Regions from separate parts of the Streptomyces yatensis genome, predicted to be linked through region 1. Evidence: predicted binding sites of a transcription regulator. Region 1 holds the regulator's gene; the other holds the start of a gene.
The links. Region 1 encodes HrcA, which represses chaperone genes, less so after heat shock. Its sites were predicted from a motif close to TTNGCACTCNGNNNNNCNGAGTGCNAA; they were not measured.
Positions count from the first base shown of each region.

Region 2: a site for HrcA is predicted at 2,115-2,141, ahead of groES (co-chaperone GroES). Genes of this name have one in related genera too.

Region 1 is NZ_CP072941.1:6,885,432-6,893,251, forward strand. Features, by position in the region: gene J8403_RS28430 (AMP-dependent synthetase/ligase) at 1-506, shown strand, start outside; gene J8403_RS28435 (ATP-binding SpoIIE family protein phosphatase) at 692-2,791, shown strand; gene hemW (radical SAM family heme chaperone HemW) at 2,894-4,126, shown strand; gene J8403_RS28445 (DUF3097 domain-containing protein) at 4,138-4,959, opposite strand; gene J8403_RS28450 (MBL fold metallo-hydrolase) at 5,080-5,802, opposite strand; gene hrcA (heat-inducible transcriptional repressor HrcA) at 5,967-6,983, shown strand; gene dnaJ (molecular chaperone DnaJ) at 6,984-7,820, shown strand, end outside.
Region 2 is NZ_CP072941.1:4,517,201-4,525,020, reverse strand. Features, by position in the region: gene J8403_RS18565 (class I SAM-dependent methyltransferase) at 1-787, opposite strand, end outside; gene J8403_RS18560 (polysaccharide deacetylase family protein) at 832-1,941, shown strand; gene groES (co-chaperone GroES) at 2,291-2,599, shown strand; gene groL (chaperonin GroEL) at 2,691-4,316, shown strand; gene J8403_RS18545 (SDR family NAD(P)-dependent oxidoreductase) at 4,476-5,249, opposite strand; gene J8403_RS18540 (MOSC domain-containing protein) at 5,322-5,990, opposite strand; gene J8403_RS18535 (LysR family transcriptional regulator) at 6,071-6,973, shown strand; gene J8403_RS18530 (WhiB family transcriptional regulator) at 7,044-7,358, opposite strand; gene J8403_RS18525 (response regulator transcription factor) at 7,767-7,820, shown strand, end outside.

The DNA.
Region 1 (7,820 bases):
AGTCCGACGGCTGGTTCCACACCGGGGACATCGGCGAGCTGTCCCCCGACGGCTATCTGCGGATCACCGACCGCAAGAAGGACCTGATCAAGACCTCGGGCGGCAAGTACGTCGCCCCGGCGGAGGTCGAGGGCCAGTTCAAGGCGGTGTGCCCGTTCGTCTCCAACATCCTGGTGCACGGCGCCGACCGCAACTACTGCACCGCGCTGATCGCCCTCGACGAGCCGACCATCATGAAGTGGGCGGCCGAGCACGGCCTCGGGGGCAAGTCCTACGCGGAGGTCGTGGCCACCGAGGAGACGCGGAAGCTGATCGAGAGCTATGTGCTCCAGCTCAACGAGGGGCTGCAGCGCTGGCAGACGATCAAGAAGTTCCGGCTGCTGCCGCGCGATCTCGACGTGGAACACGGGGAGTTGACGCCCAGTCTGAAGCTGAAGCGGCCGGTGGTCGAGCGTGAGTACAAGGCTCTGATCGAGGACATGTACGCGGGCACGCGGGAGGTTTAACGGGCAAGCATACGACCCCGCACCGGATTTCAGGTTGACCGGCCCGCCGGACACATGAATTTTCCCCTTATCGCGGTTCACTTGCGTAACCCGGTGCATATGAGGACGCTCCGTCTGTCACTCTGTCCGTGCCGGATACGGTTACGGATACGGCGTTATGACGGAGCTTCTTCAGGAGCCGCACAGTGGGGACGTCATCTTCTGCCACTTCTGGTGGGTCGGTTGAGGGCGGTGGGGTTGTTCTACCGGTCGGGGGTGGGGTTGGCCCCGTTCGTACCAGTGCCTCGGCACGCGTCAGCCTGCCCGGCACTCCGCTCGCGGCCTCGGCCGCCCGCCGGTTCGTCCGTGCCGCCCTCGCCGACTGGGCCGCGCTCGAGGTCCCGGCCGCCGACCGGGTCACCGACCGGGTCGCGGACGAGGCCATACTGCTGGTGAGCGAGCTGGTCACCAACGCGGTGGTGCACGCCGGCACCGCCGTCGAGGTGAGCTGTGCGCTCGATGTGTCGGACCGCGAGGGCGAACCGCCGTCCCTGGTGGTGGAGGTGACCGATCACCATCCCACCCGGGTGGTGCGCGGCGATCCGCCGGATCCGGACGAGCGGCCGGAGTGCGCCGGTGGCCACGGACTGCGGCTGGTGGCCGAGATCGCCGAGTCCTGGGGGACGACCTACCGGCGGGCGACCAAGTCGGTGTGGTTCCAGATGGCGGTGGCGCCCACGGGCGCGGCCACCACGGGGGCGGGCGCCATGGGCTCGGCCTTCATGGACGCCGCGGCCGCCATGGACCCGGCGGCCGCCACCGTGGCCGAGCCCGAGGGCGGGTTCGGCGCGGGCGCCGTCCGCGAGGGCCTGGGCCCCGTCCCCGAGGGCGCGGGAGTCGTCTGTGAAGGCCGTAAGGAGGCCGTCGAGATCGTCGCGCCCGCGCCGGGCCGCGCCCCCGTCCGCGTGGACCCCGACTGGATCCAGCGCGGCGCGCTCTCCTTCCTCGCCGAGGCGTCCGACCTGCTGGCCGGGCAGTTCGACGAGGACATGGTGACCTCGCTGGCCGGACAGCTGCTGGTGCCCCGGCTCGCCGACTGGTGCGCGATCTGGCTCGACTCCACGAGCGGCCCGCCGCGGCTGGCCCGGGTCTGGCACGCCAGCGAGGGGCGCATCGAGGGCCTGCGGCGGGTGCTGGAGAAGGAGCCGCCCCAGGTGCCCGCCGCCGTCCGCGGCAGCGCCGTGGAGTGGCCCTGGCCGGCCGACCCCGCGGCGTACGGGCCCGGCGGCGCGGCCCTCGCCTGCCGGCTGGTCGCGGGCGGCCGCGCGCTCGGCACGCTGCTGCTCGGGCGGGCCGGGCTGGTGCGGATGCCGGCCGAAGCGGTCGGCCTGGTCGAGGACTTCGCCCGCCGCGTCGCCCTGGCGCTCGCCTCCGCCCGCCGCTACACCCGGCAGGCGACCATCAGCCGGGTGCTGCAGCGCGGGCTGCTGCCGTCCGTCATCCCGCGCATCCCCGGCGTCGAGTCGGCGGTCGTGTACGAGCCGACCGGCGACATCTCGGCCGGGGGCGACTTCTACGACGTCTTCCCGGCCGGTGACGGCCGCTGGTGCTTCGTCCTGGGCGACGTCTGCGGAAACGGCCCGGAGGCGGCCGTGGTGACCGGCCTCGTCCGGCCCTGGCTGCGGCTGCTCGCCCGCGAGGGATACGGCGTGGGAGAGGTCCTGGACCGGCTCAACCAGCTCCTGGGCGAGGAGGCGGTGGAACAGGCGGTCGAGGGCGCCGCGGAGGCCGTGGCGGCCGGTGTGGAGGCCGTGGGAGGCCCCGCCGGGGTCGTGGAGCTGATGGACGGCGGCCTGGTCGGCACGGGCCTCCCGGCCGGCGGCGGGGTCGCGCGGTTCCTGTCGCTGCTGTACGGGGAGCTGGAGCCGCTGGGCGAGGGCGAAGGGGTGCGTTGCACGCTGGCCAGCGCGGGGCATCCGCTGCCGCTGGTGCTGCGGCCCGAGGGCGAGGTGCGGACCGTCGCGGCGCCGCAGATACTGCTGGGCGTTGTGGACGATGTGACGTACGAGAGTGAATCGTTCGATCTGGCGCCCGGGGAAACGCTGCTCTGTGTGACGGACGGGGTGACGGAGCACCGATCCGGCGACCGGCAGTTCGACGACGAGGACGGTCTGGCGGCGGCGTTCGCGCTGTGCGCGGGGCTGAGCGCGCGGGAGGTCGCGGAGCGGGTGCGGCAGGCGGTGGACGAGTTCGCGGCGGAGCCTCCGGACGACGATCTGGCGATGCTGGTCCTGAAGGTGGTCTAGGCGGGTCTAGGCGCCGTCCGGCGAGGCCCCGCCGGACGGGCCCGGGCGGGGCCCCGCGCCTCGTGGTCCTGGGTCGCGCGGGCCGTGACGGACAATGGGGGCATGCCTTCCGTACTGCCAGATGGTGAGCCCATGCCCGAGGACGGCGCACTGCCCGCGACCGCTTTGGCGGGGGCGGAGCGGCGGCCGCTGGGGTTCTATCTGCATGTGCCGTACTGCGCCAGCCGCTGCGGCTACTGCGACTTCAACACCTACACCGCCAGTGAGCTGCGCGGCTCCGGCGGTGTGCTCGCCTCGCGGGACAACTACGCCGAGCAGGTCGTCGAGGAGGTGCGGCTGGCGCGGAAGGTGCTGGGCGACGACCCGCGGCCCGTGGAGACCGTCTTCGTCGGCGGCGGGACCCCGACCCTGCTCGCCGCGGCGGACCTCGGGCGGATGCTCGGGGCGATCCGGGAGGAGTTCGGGCTGGCCGAGGGCGTCGAGGTCACGACCGAGGCGAATCCGGAGTCGGTCGATCCGCGCTATCTGGCGGAGCTGCGGGAGGCGGGTTTCAACCGGATCTCCTTCGGGATGCAGAGCGCCCGGCAGCACGTCCTGAAGGTGCTGGACCGCACCCATACCCCCGGGCGGCCGGAGGCCTGCGTGGCCGAGGCGCGGGCGGCCGGGTTCGACCATGTGAACCTGGACCTGATCTACGGGACGCCGGGGGAGAGCGACGCGGACTGGCGGGCCTCCCTGGAGGCGGCGCTCGGGGCGGGGCCGGACCATGTGTCGGCGTATGCGCTGATCGTGGAGGAGGGCACCCAGCTGGCGCGGCGGATCCGACGCGGCGAGGTTCCGATGACCGACGACGATGTGCACGCGGACCGCTATCTGATCGCCGAGGAGATCCTTTCGGCCGCCGGCTTCGCCTGGTACGAGGTCTCCAACTGGGCCACCTCGCCCGCCGGCCGCTGCCGGCACAACGAGCTGTACTGGCGCGGCGCCGACTGGTGGGGCGCCGGCCCCGGCGCGCACAGCCATGTGGGCGGCGTGCGGTGGTGGAACGTGAAGCACCCCGGGGCGTACGCACAGGCCCTCGGCGAGGGCAGGTCGCCCGGCGCCGGCCGGGAGCTGCTGACCGCCGAGGAGCGCCGGGTGGAGCGGATCCTGCTGGAGCTGCGGCTGGTCGAGGGCTGCCCGCTGGAGCTGCTGCGCCCGGCCGGGGCGGCGGCCGCGGCACGGGCGCTGGAGGACGGCCTGCTGGACCCGGAGCCGTACGGACGGGGGCGGGCCGTGCTCACGCTGCGCGGGCGGCTGCTGGCGGACGCGGTGGTGCGCGACCTGGTCGACTGAGACGGGAGCCGTCAGCCCAGCGGGGCCGTCACGAAGTCGATCAGCTCCTCCACCCGCCCCAGGAGCTCCGGCTGGAGGTCCTTGTAGGAGTGGACCGAGGACAGGATCCGCTGCCAGGCGGCCCCGGTGTTCTCCGGCCAGCCCAGGGCGCGGCAGACGCCCTTCTTCCAGTCCTGGCCGTGCGGCACCGTCGGCCAGGCCGGGATGCCGACGGAGGACGGCTTCACGGCCTCCCAGATGTCGATGTAGGGGTGGCCGAGGACCAGCACATGCTCGCCGGTGACCTGTGCGGCGATCCGGGACTCCTTGGAGCCCGTGACCAGATGGTCGACGAGGACGCCGAGCCGGGCGTCCGGGCCGGGGGAGAAGTCGTCGACGATGGCGGGCAGGTCGTCGACGCCCTCCAGGTACTCCACGACGACGCCCTCGATGCGCAGATCGTCGCCCCAGACCCGCTCCACCAGCTCCGCGTCATGGCGCCCCTCGACATAGATGCGCCCCGCGCGGGCGACCCTCGCGCGCGCTCCCGGAACGGCGATCGACCCCGAGGCGGTGCGCTGGGGCGCGCTGGGGGCCGCCGCGCGCGGGCGTACGAGGGTGACGACACGCCCTTCGAGCAGAAAACCGCGCGGCTCCATGGGGAAGACGCGATGTTTGCCGAAGCGGTCCTCCAGAGTGACCGTGGGGCCCTGGGCGGTCTTCTCGCAGCGGATCACGGCGCCGCAGAAGCCGGTGGTGACCTCCTCCACGACGAGGTCCGGTTCGGCGGGGACCTCGGGGGCGGGCCGCTGCCGCTTCCAGGGCGGGGTCAGGTCCGGGTCGTACTGTCGCATCCGGATGACGATAGCGCGCGACGGCCGCCCGCTCCGGTCGTGCGGACGACTAGGTGGACGCCTAGGGAGCGCCCAGTTGGGCCACCGGGTGAACGCCCGGAGGGAGGGCTGGGCGGACGCCTAGCGGGACACGCCGAAGCGGGCCGCCAATTCATCACGTTGGGCGCGCACGAACCCGGCGTCCACGACCGAGCCGTGCCCCGGGACGTACCGCGCGTCCGGGCCGCCGAGGGCGAGCAGCCGGTCGAGGGCGGCGGGCCAGCGGCCGGGGATCGCGTCGGGCCCGGCCTGCGGCGTGCCGGACTCCTCCACCAGATCGCCGCAGAAGACCACCTCGGGCCGGCCGGGCACCAGAACGGCCAGGTCATGGGCGGTGTGGCCGGGCCCCACATTGGCCAGCAGCACCTGCCGGTCACCCAGGTCCAAGGTGAGCTCCCCGGAGACCAGGTGGTGCGGGCCCACCAGATGGTCCACGGCCTCGGTGGCGGCGTCGCGGTCCACCCCGTGGCGCATCGCGTCCTCGCGCAGTGCCTCCCGCTCCCGGCGCAGCAGCTCGTCCATGCCCGTGGCCCCGTACACCTGGCAGCCCGCGAAGGCGGCCGAGCCCAGGACGTGGTCGAAGTGCGGATGGGTGAGCGCGATCCGGGTGGGGCGGCGGCCGGTCAGCCGGGTGATCTCGGCGCGCAGCTCGGCCCCGGCGCGCAGGGTCGCGCCGGTGTCCACGACGAGGATGTCGGTCCGGCCGACGACCACGCCGACCGTCTCGTCCCACTCCGGCAGCCGACGGCGGGCCACACCGGGCGCGAGCCGCTCCCAGCCTGCCTCTTCCCAACACGTCTCCATACCGCGACGCTAGCTCAACGGGGATGGGGGAGAGTTGCTGCCAGCGGCGGCTCTTGCCCATGCCACCGCACCCCGCCGTACACTGGCGGAGGGGTTCTGGCACTCGTGCCCGGTGAGTGCCAGGCGGACGACCTGATGAGACCGCTGGACTGGAGGTGCGCGGGGTGCTCAGCGAACGCAGACTCGAGGTGCTGCGTGCCATTGTCCAGGACTATGTGGGGACGGAGGAGCCGGTCGGCTCCAAGGCGCTCACCGAGCGGCACCGGCTGGGGGTCTCCCCGGCCACGGTGCGTAATGACATGGCCGCTCTGGAGGACGAGGGGTTCATCGCCCAGCCGCATACGAGCGCCGGGCGGATCCCCACCGACAAGGGCTATCGCCTCTTCGTGGACAAGCTGGCGGGAGTGAAGCCGCTGTCCAGCCCGGAGCGGCGGGCCATTCAGAACTTCCTGGACGGCGCGGTCGACCTCGATGACGTGGTGGGCCGCACGGTCCGGCTGCTGGCGCAGCTGACCCGGCAGGTGGCGGTGGTGCAGTATCCGTCGCTGACCCGCTCGACGGTGCGCCATGTGGAGCTGCTGCCGCTGGCCACGGCCCGGGTGATGCTGGTGCTGATCACGGACACCGGCCGGGTGGAGCAGCGCATGGTGGACTGCCCCACTCCGATCACCGAGGACTCGCTGGCCGATCTGCGCGCCCGGCTCAACAGCCGGGTCGTGGGTCGGCGTTTCGCGGATGTGCCGCAGTTGGTGCAGGATCTTCCGGAGTCCTTCGAACAGGAGGACCGGGGGACCGTCTCGATCGTGCTGTCGACCTTGCTCGAGACGCTGGTGGAGGAGACCGAGGAGCGGCTGATGATCGGCGGCACCGCGAACCTCACGCGTTTCGTGCATGATTTCCCCCTGACGATCCGGCCCGTCCTGGAGGCACTCGAGGAGCATGTCGTCCTCCTCAAGTTGCTGGGCGAGGCCAAGGACTCGGGTATGACCGTGCGGATCGGGCATGAGAATGCTCACGAGGGGCTCAACGCCACCTCGGTCGTCGCGGTCGGCTACGGTTCCGGCGACGAGGCGGTCGCCAAACTCGGCGTGGTCGGACCGACCCGCATGGACTACCCCGGAACGATGGGAGCGGTACGCGCAGTGGCACGTTACGTCGGACAGATCCTGGCGGAGTCGTAAGTGGCGACGGACTACTACGCAGTCCTGGGCGTGCCGCGTGATGCCTCGCAGGACCAGATCAAGAAGGCATTCCGCCGGCTCGCACGCGAGCTGCATCCGGATGTGAACCCGGATCCGAAGACCCAGGAGCGGTTCAAGGAGATCAACGCCGCTTACGAGGTCTTGTCGGACCCACAGAAGAAGCAGGTCTACGACCTGGGCGGGGACCCGATGTCCGGGGCCGGCGGCGGTGGCGCCGGAGGCTTCGGCGGGGGCTTCGGCAACTTCTCCGACATCATGGACGCGTTCTTCGGCACCGCCTCGCAGCGCGGTCCGCGCTCCCGGACCCGGCGCGGTCAGGACGCGATGATCCGTCTGGACGTGGAGCTCAACGAGGCCGCGTTCGGGACCACCAAGGACATTCAGGTCGACACCGCGGTCGTCTGCACCACGTGCAGCGGCGAGGGCGCGGCGCCGGGCACCTCGGCGCAGACCTGTGACATGTGCCGTGGCCGCGGTGAGGTCTCCCAGGTGACGCGGTCCTTCCTGGGCCAGGTCATGACCTCGCGGCCGTGCCCCCAGTGCCAGGGCTTCGGCACCGTGGTGCCGACCCCGTGCCCGGAGTGCGCGGGCGACGGCCGGATCCGCTCGCGGCGCACCCTGACCGTGAAGATCCCCGCCGGTGTGGACAACGGCACCAGGATCCAGCTGGCCGGTGAGGGCGAGGTCGGACCGGGCGGCGGCCCGGCGGGCGACCTGTATGTGGAGATCCACGAGGTCCCGCACCCGGTCTTCCAGCGGCGCGGCGACGATATGCACTGCACGGTGACCATCCCGATGACGGCGGCGTCGCTGGGC
Region 2 (7,820 bases), 2.4 Mb from region 1:
GGGTGCCGACGAGGGAGTGGGCGCTCGGCAGAAGGGTGGCGCGGCGCAGCCCGGGGCGGGCGGTGCCGAACCACAGGACGGCCTCCTTCACCTGGCCGTGGTCCGAGATCCACTCGGCCTCCGCGTCCTCGGGGACCACCTCGTGCGGCACGCCGGGGGCGATCTTGAGGGCGGCGCGCGGGGTGGTGCGGGCGGCCTCGATGGCCCAGGAGAGGGGCGGGGAGTACGCCTCGGGGTCGAAGACGCGGCCCCGGCCGCCGCGCCGGGCCGGGTCGACGAAGACCGCGTCGAAGGGCCGGGTGTCGATGTCGGTGACATCGGCGCAGCGGATCTCGATGAGCTCGGCCAGGCCGAGCGCCTGGGCGTTGGCACGGGCGACGGCGCAGGTCAGCGGGTCGCGGTCGACGGCGAGGACGGAGATCCCGGTGCGGGCCAGCGCGATCGCGTCGCCGCCGATGCCGCAGCACAGATCGGCCATCCGGCGGACGCCGAACTCCGCGAAGCGGGCGGCGCGGTACGCGGCGACGGAGGTGCGGGTGGACTGCTCCACGCCGTTCGGCGTGAAGTACATCCGGTGCGCGTCCTCGGGGCCGAATTTGGCCACCGCCCGCTGTCGCAGCGCGGCCTGGGTCAGGGCCGCCGAGACCAGCGCCGGGGGGTGGTCGCGGCGCAGCCGCGTCGCGGTGGCGAGCTCCTTCGCCGGGTCGTAGTCGCGGAGCCCGGAGAGCAGCGCCTGCCCCTCGTCGCCGAGCAGTGAGTCGAAGGCGTCAACGTCCACATGGCCCATTCTCCCCGCTCCCGCGAGCGCATTTGCCCGCGTAGGGCGCGCAGATGCACGCCTCTGGACCGAAGATCACTTATGTGATGATGATCAAGACTGGTTTTCCTCGCTGTCTGGTTCTCGTCGGCGCGGCAGCCGTGCTCACGGCCTGCGGATCCCTCGGCGCCGCCACCGAGCCGCACACTGGCTCCCGTCACGGCGCGCCCATGCCGCCGGCCTCGCTCGCCTCCCGGCTGGACGATCCGCCGTCGTCCTCGCGGCCGCCGTCCGGACGGGAGCCGGAGCGGCGACCACCGGCGTCGTCAGGGCCGGGGTACGAGGGGCAGGGGTACGAGGGTGAGGCCCAGGGCGGCGCGTTCCCGGACCTGCCGCCGGGCTCCGGTGACGCCTCGGCGCCCACCCCGCCCCAGGCCGCGGGGCGGTCCGGCACGGCCTCCGCGCCGCGCTCGGGCTCGCTGGGCGGCGCCTCCGACGCCTACCGTCGCTGGGGGCTGGACCGGCCGCTGGAGCGGCCTCCGGCCCCGCCCGCCGTCAAGCCCGCGCTGGGGCGGTCCGGGCCGCAGCAGTGGGGGCTGCCGCCGATCGTGCGGCAGGTGCCGACCGACCAGCGGGTGGTCTTCGTGACGATCGACGACGGGATCGAGAAGGACCCGCGCTTCGTGGAGCAGGCCCGCGAGCTTGGGCTGCCGTTCACCGCGTTCCTCACCGACAACGTGATCGGCGACCACTACGACTACTTCGACCAGCTGCGCCGGCTCGGCAACCCCATGGAGAACCACACCCTCACCCACCCCAGCCTGGCCGGTATGGCCTACGACGACCAGGTGCGGGAGATCTGCGGCCAGCGGGACAACCTGTGGGACCACTTCGGTCAAGCCCCGCGTCTCTTCCGTCCCCCCTTCGGGGACTACGACGAGACGACCCTGCGGGCGGCGGGCTTCTGCGGGGCGCGGACGGTGGTGCTGTGGCGCGCCGAGATGGAGACCCACGGACTGGCCTACCGCTCCGGCGACCACCTCCAGCCGGGGGACATCATCCTCGCGCACTTCCGGGGGCCGGAGCAGCTCGAGGGGCAGTCGATGACCGGCTGGATCACGGAGCTGGTGCGGGCGATCCAGGCCCAGGGCTTCACCATCGGGCGGCTGGAGGACTATGTGTGACGGCGCCGGGGCCGCACAGACGGGGCCTGGGCCGCACAGACGGGGCCTGGGCCGCGCAGACGGCCTGGGGCTCTGGAGCGGGGGCCGGGGCCGCGCGGAGTGCTCGCGGCCCCGGAGCGCGGCGGCCGTTAGGCGGTGATGGGGTGGCGAGCGGGGGGGCGCCACCACGTCGCTTGGCACTCTAGTTGACTGAGTGCTAACCGCGTCATAATGTCGAGGCTGGCACTCGGGACCGATGAGTGCCAAGGGATACAGCGACGGGCAGGTCCGGCACCCGCGACGACGGATCCACCTGGTCGCCACCTCAGACAGTTGACCCCGTGAGATCTCCGAAGGGGGAGGTCGGATCGTGACGACCACCAGCTCCAAGGTTGCCATCAAGCCGCTCGAGGACCGCATTGTGGTCCAGCCGCTCGACGCCGAGCAGACCACGGCTTCGGGCCTGGTCATTCCGGACACCGCCAAGGAAAAGCCCCAGGAGGGCGTCGTCCTGGCCGTGGGCCCGGGCCGCTTCGAGGACGGCAAGCGCCTTCCGCTCGACGTCTCCGTCGGTGACGTCGTGCTCTACAGCAAGTACGGCGGCACCGAGGTGAAGTACAGCGGCGAGGAGTACCTCGTCCTCTCGGCTCGCGACGTCCTCGCGATCGTCGAGAAGTAATCACCGAAGTTTTGCCTATGAGCCGCGCCCCGGTGCCCGCGTCTGAAACCGGGGTCGGGGCGCGGTTCGTTTGAGAGGACATACGGAACTCATGGCGAAGATCCTGAAGTTCGACGAGGACGCCCGTCGCGCCCTCGAGCGCGGCGTCAACAAGCTTGCGGACACCGTCAAGGTGACGATCGGCCCCCGTGGCCGCAACGTCGTCATCGACAAGAAGTTCGGTGCTCCGACCATCACCAACGACGGTGTCACGATCGCCCGCGAGGTCGAGGTCGAGGACCCGTACGAGAACCTGGGCGCCCAGCTCGTCAAGGAGGTGGCGACCAAGACCAACGACATCGCGGGTGACGGCACCACCACCGCGACCGTGCTGGCCCAGGCCCTGGTCCGCGAGGGCCTGAAGAACGTGGCCGCCGGCGCCTCCCCGGCCGCCCTCAAGAAGGGCATCGACGCGGCGGTCAAGGCCGTCTCGGACGACCTGCTGGCCACCGCCCGCCCGATCGACGAGAAGTCCGACATCGCCGCCGTGGCCGCGCTGTCCGCGCAGGACAAGCAGGTCGGCGAGCTGATCGCCGAGGCGATGGACAAGGTCGGCAAGGACGGTGTTATCACCGTCGAGGAGTCCAACACCTTCGGTCTGGAGCTCGACTTCACCGAGGGCATGGCCTTCGACAAGGGCTACCTCTCGCCGTACATGGTCACCGACCAGGAGCGGATGGAGGCCGTCCTCGAGGACCCGTACATCCTGATCCACCAGGGCAAGATCGCCTCGATCCAGGACCTGCTGCCGCTCCTGGAGAAGATCATCCAGGCCAACGCCAGCAAGCCGCTGCTGATCATCGCCGAGGACGTGGAGGGCGAGGCCCTCTCGACCCTCGTCGTCAACAAGATCCGCGGCACCTTCAACGCCGTCGCGGTGAAGGCCCCGGGCTTCGGTGACCGCCGTAAGGCCATGCTCGGCGACATCGCCACCCTCACGGGCGGCACCGTCATCGCCGAAGAGGTCGGCCTCAAGCTGGACCAGGTCGGTCTGGACGTGCTGGGCACCGCCCGCCGCGTGACCGTCACCAAGGACGACACCACGATCGTCGACGGTGGCGGCAAGGCGGACGAGGTCGCCGGCCGCATCAACCAGATCAAGGCCGAGATCGAGGCCACGGACTCCGACTGGGACCGCGAGAAGCTGCAGGAGCGGCTCGCGAAGCTGGCCGGCGGCGTGTGCGTGATCCGCGTGGGCGCGGCCACCGAGGTCGAGCTCAAGGAGAAGAAGCACCGCCTGGAGGACGCCATCTCCGCGACCCGCGCCGCGGTCGAGGAGGGCATCGTCTCCGGTGGTGGCTCCGCGCTGGTCCACGCCGCGAAGGTGCTGGAGAACAGCCTGGGCCTGGAGGGCGACGAGGCCACCGGTGTCGCGGTCGTCCGCCGCGCCGCGGTCGAGCCGCTGCGCTGGATCGCCGAGAACGCCGGTCTCGAGGGCTACGTCATCACCTCGAAGGTCGCCGAGCTCGAGAAGGGCCACGGCTACAACGCGGCCACCGAGGAGTACGGCGACCTGGTGAAGGCCGGCGTCATCGACCCGGTCAAGGTCACCCGCTCCGCGCTGGAGAACGCTGCGTCGATCGCCTCGCTGCTGCTCACCACCGAGACGCTGGTGGTCGAGAAGCCGGCCGAGGAAGAGGCCGAGGCCGCGGGCCACGGGCACGGTCACGCGCACTGAGGTTTTCTCCACGCAGCTTGCCTGTGCTGTGCGAAGGCGCGGCCGCCCTCGGGGCGGCCGCGCCTTCGTAAATCCAGCCCCTCCGGCGTTTGAGGAGCGGGGTCCGGGGCGGACCCCCGCCGGGGGTCCAGGGGGCGGAGCCCCCTGGCTTCGGGAGGGCTACGCCTTCGCCGGAGGCCGGCCGACCCTGGAGGAAAGCGTGGAGAGGGCCGACCGCGGAGCCAGCTTCGCCAGCCCCGTCATCGCCTTGTACCGCGGATCCGGAATGGACAGCGACTTCCCCCGCGCGAAATCCTTCAGCGCCGCCGTGACCAGCCGATCCGCATCCAGCCACATCCAGCTCGGCACGCTCTCCCGCTTGATTCCCGCCCGGGCGTGGAACTCCGTACGGACGAACCCCGGGCACAGCGCCATCAGCCGTACGCCCGCGCCCGCCAGGTCCTTCGCCGCGCCCTGGGTGAACTGCACGACCCACGCCTTGCTCGCCCCGTACGTTCCGCGCGGGAAGAAGGCCGCGATCGAGGCCACGTTGATCACCCCGCCGCGGCCGCGGCTGCGCATCGTTTCGGCGCCCGCGCTGGTCAGTCGCAGCACCGCTTCGCAGTGCAGCTTCAGCATCCGCAGCTCATCGGTGATCGGCACCTCCAGATAGCGGTCGCGGTTGCCGAAACCGGCGTTGTTGACGAGCAGGTCGACCGGGTGGGTGCGGTCCCTGAGGCGGGTCTCGACCGCAGCGATTCCGTCATCCTCGGACAGGTCCGCCACCAGCACGTCGGCCTCCACGCCGTGCCGGTCGTGCAGATCCGCCGCCTGCTCCCGCAGCCGCTTCTCGTCGCGTGCGACGAGCACCAGATTGTGCCCGTCGGCGGCGAGCCGGCCCGCGAAGGCGGCCCCGATGCCCGCGGTGGTTCCGGTAATCAATGCAGTCGTCATACGCGCACGTTATCGGCCACGGCAGGCACCGGCGCGGACCGCGAGCGATCTGCGCCGGAATGAACACTTCCGTCAGCTGGGCCGGTACTTGAGGGCGGCCGCCCGCGGTTCCGGATGCAGGGCGTCGCCCGCCGCCAGCACCCTCGGCAGCAGCTCCCGCTCCGTGGTCTCGGCGCGGAAGAGGAAGGCGACCGTCACCTCGTGGTCGGGCCGGTGCACGATCTCGACCGCGTCGCCCGAGCGGATCTCGCCGGGTTCGAGCACCCGCAGATACGCCCCGGGGACGGCGGCCTGGGTGAACCGCTTGAGCCATCCCCGCTCGCCCAGCCACCCCGCGAACGTACGGCAGGGGATGCGCGGTGAGGTCACCTCCAGCAGCAGTTCGTTCCCCACCCGCCAGCGCTCGCCGATGAGGGCGCCGTTGACGTCGAGGCCGCTGGTGGTGAGGTTCTCGCCGAAGACGCCGTTGGACAGCTCGCGGCCCAGCTCCTGTTCCCAGACGTCGAGGTCCTCCCGGGCGTAGGCGTAGACCGCCTGGTCGTTGCCGCCGTGGTGGCGGGTGTCGCAGACCGTGTCACCGGCCAGACCGCTGCCGCCCTGGCCCTTCGGCCCCGGGGCCGCGACCCGTACCGGGCGCTCGACGGGACGCTTGTCGATACCGGTGCCGGTCGGACAGTCGGAGTAGTCGGTCGGCGTCGCGCGGCCCAGGTTCACCGTGAGAACGGATGGCGTATGCAGCATGACCGCACCGTAAGGCAGCGCCGTCAAAGCGGCGACGTAATATCCCGGCCGATCCCCAAGGGTCGCTTATGCTCGGAGGCATGATCGAGGCCCGCCATCTCAGGGTGCTGCGCGCGGTGGCCGCCACCGGCTCCTTCTCCGCCGCCGCCCGGGAACTGGGCTGCACCCAGCCCGCCGTCAGCCAGCAGATGAAGGCCCTGGAGGGCGCCGCGGGCACCCCGTTGCTGATCCGCAGCGGGCGGGAGATGCGGCTGACCGAGGCGGGCCGGGCGCTGGTGCGGCATGCCACCGGGATCCTGGCCGGGCTGACCGCCGCCGAGGAGGAGGTCGCGGCGATCGCCGGGCTGCGGGCGGGCCGGGTGCGGCTGGTGTCCTTCCCCAGCGGCAGCTCGACCCTGGTGCCCATGGCGCTCGCCGAGCTGCGCGCGGCGCATCCGGGGACGCGGGTCTCGCTCGTGGAGGCCGAGCCGCCGGGCTCGGTGGAGATGCTGCGCTCGGGCGACTGCGAGGTCGCGCTGGCCTTCCGCTATCCGCAGATGGGCGAGGAGGCTTCGGGTGAGTGGGACGACCTGGTCCTGCGGCCGCTGTTGAACGACCGGCTGGTGGGCGTGGTGCCGGAGGGGCACAAGCTCGCGGGCGCCGGGGCGGTGGGGATCGCCGAGCTGGCCGGGGAGCCGTGGATCGCGGGCTGCCCGCGCTGCCGGGGGCATCTGGTGGAGGTGTGCGAGTCCGAGGGGTTCACCCCGCGGATCGACTTCGCCACGGACGACTATCCGACCGTCATCGGCCTGGTCGGAGCCGGGCTGGGGGTCGCGGTGCTGCCCGAGCTGGCGCTGGAGTCCGTACGGGCCAAGGGGGCCACGACGCTGGAGGTGGAACCGGCGGTGCGCCGGGAGGTGGTGGCGCTGACGCTGCCCGACCTCGCCCGCGTCCCGGCGGTGGCGGCGACGCTGGACCGGCTGGAGCAGGCGGCCCGCAGGTGAGCGTTGCGTCCCAGCGCATGTGGTGGGCGCAGAAGGAACGTTTCTTCGATTGGCTGTGGCCGGGCTCCGATCAGGATCCGGGGGCCCCGGTGCCGGCGACCGCGCGGTGGCGTGCCCGCCCCATGAGCTCCTCGCGTTCGTCCTCGGTCAGTCCACCCCACACTCCGTAAGGCTCGCGCACGGCGAGGGCGTGCGCGGCGCACTGGGCTCGTACCGGGCAGCGCATGCACACCTCTTTCGCCGACATCTCGCGTGCGCTGCGGGCAGCGCCGCGCTCCCCCTCCGGGTGGAAGAAGAGCGAGCTGTCGACCCCGCGACACGCGGCCAGGAGCTGCCAGTCCCACAGGTCGGCATTCGGGCCGGGAAGACGGGAGAAATCTGCCATTGCCTTATCTCCTCGATGCGATCGGCTGCGGACGCTGCGTCCTGGGTCGTACACCTACGGTGTAAGTAGATGTAAATATGACTCATTGCGAATCTAGCCACACAGACCGGCAAATTGGAAGCAAGGTCGCCAAATGCCACCGAAGGGACTGCCTCGGGGGCTGCCCTATGGGGGAGACGCGAAGGGCGCGACCTGTGCGACGAAGCTGCTCCGTGTCCGCGCCCTCACGTAGAGTGTCGAAGGTGGCCGCCGAACCCCGTAACTCTTTCGGGTGACCGTCGTTGAGAGTGCGGAGGCGGTTGATGGGTAAAGCTCTCGGACAGATATCCGGGGCTGTCAATCGCTCAGGTGACGATATGTACCAGCCTGGAGGCTCAAGGTGACGCGCATCAGCTGCGGAGGACGGCCATGACATCCGTCCTCGTCTGCGACGACTCCCCGCTTGCCCGAGAGGCGCTGCGC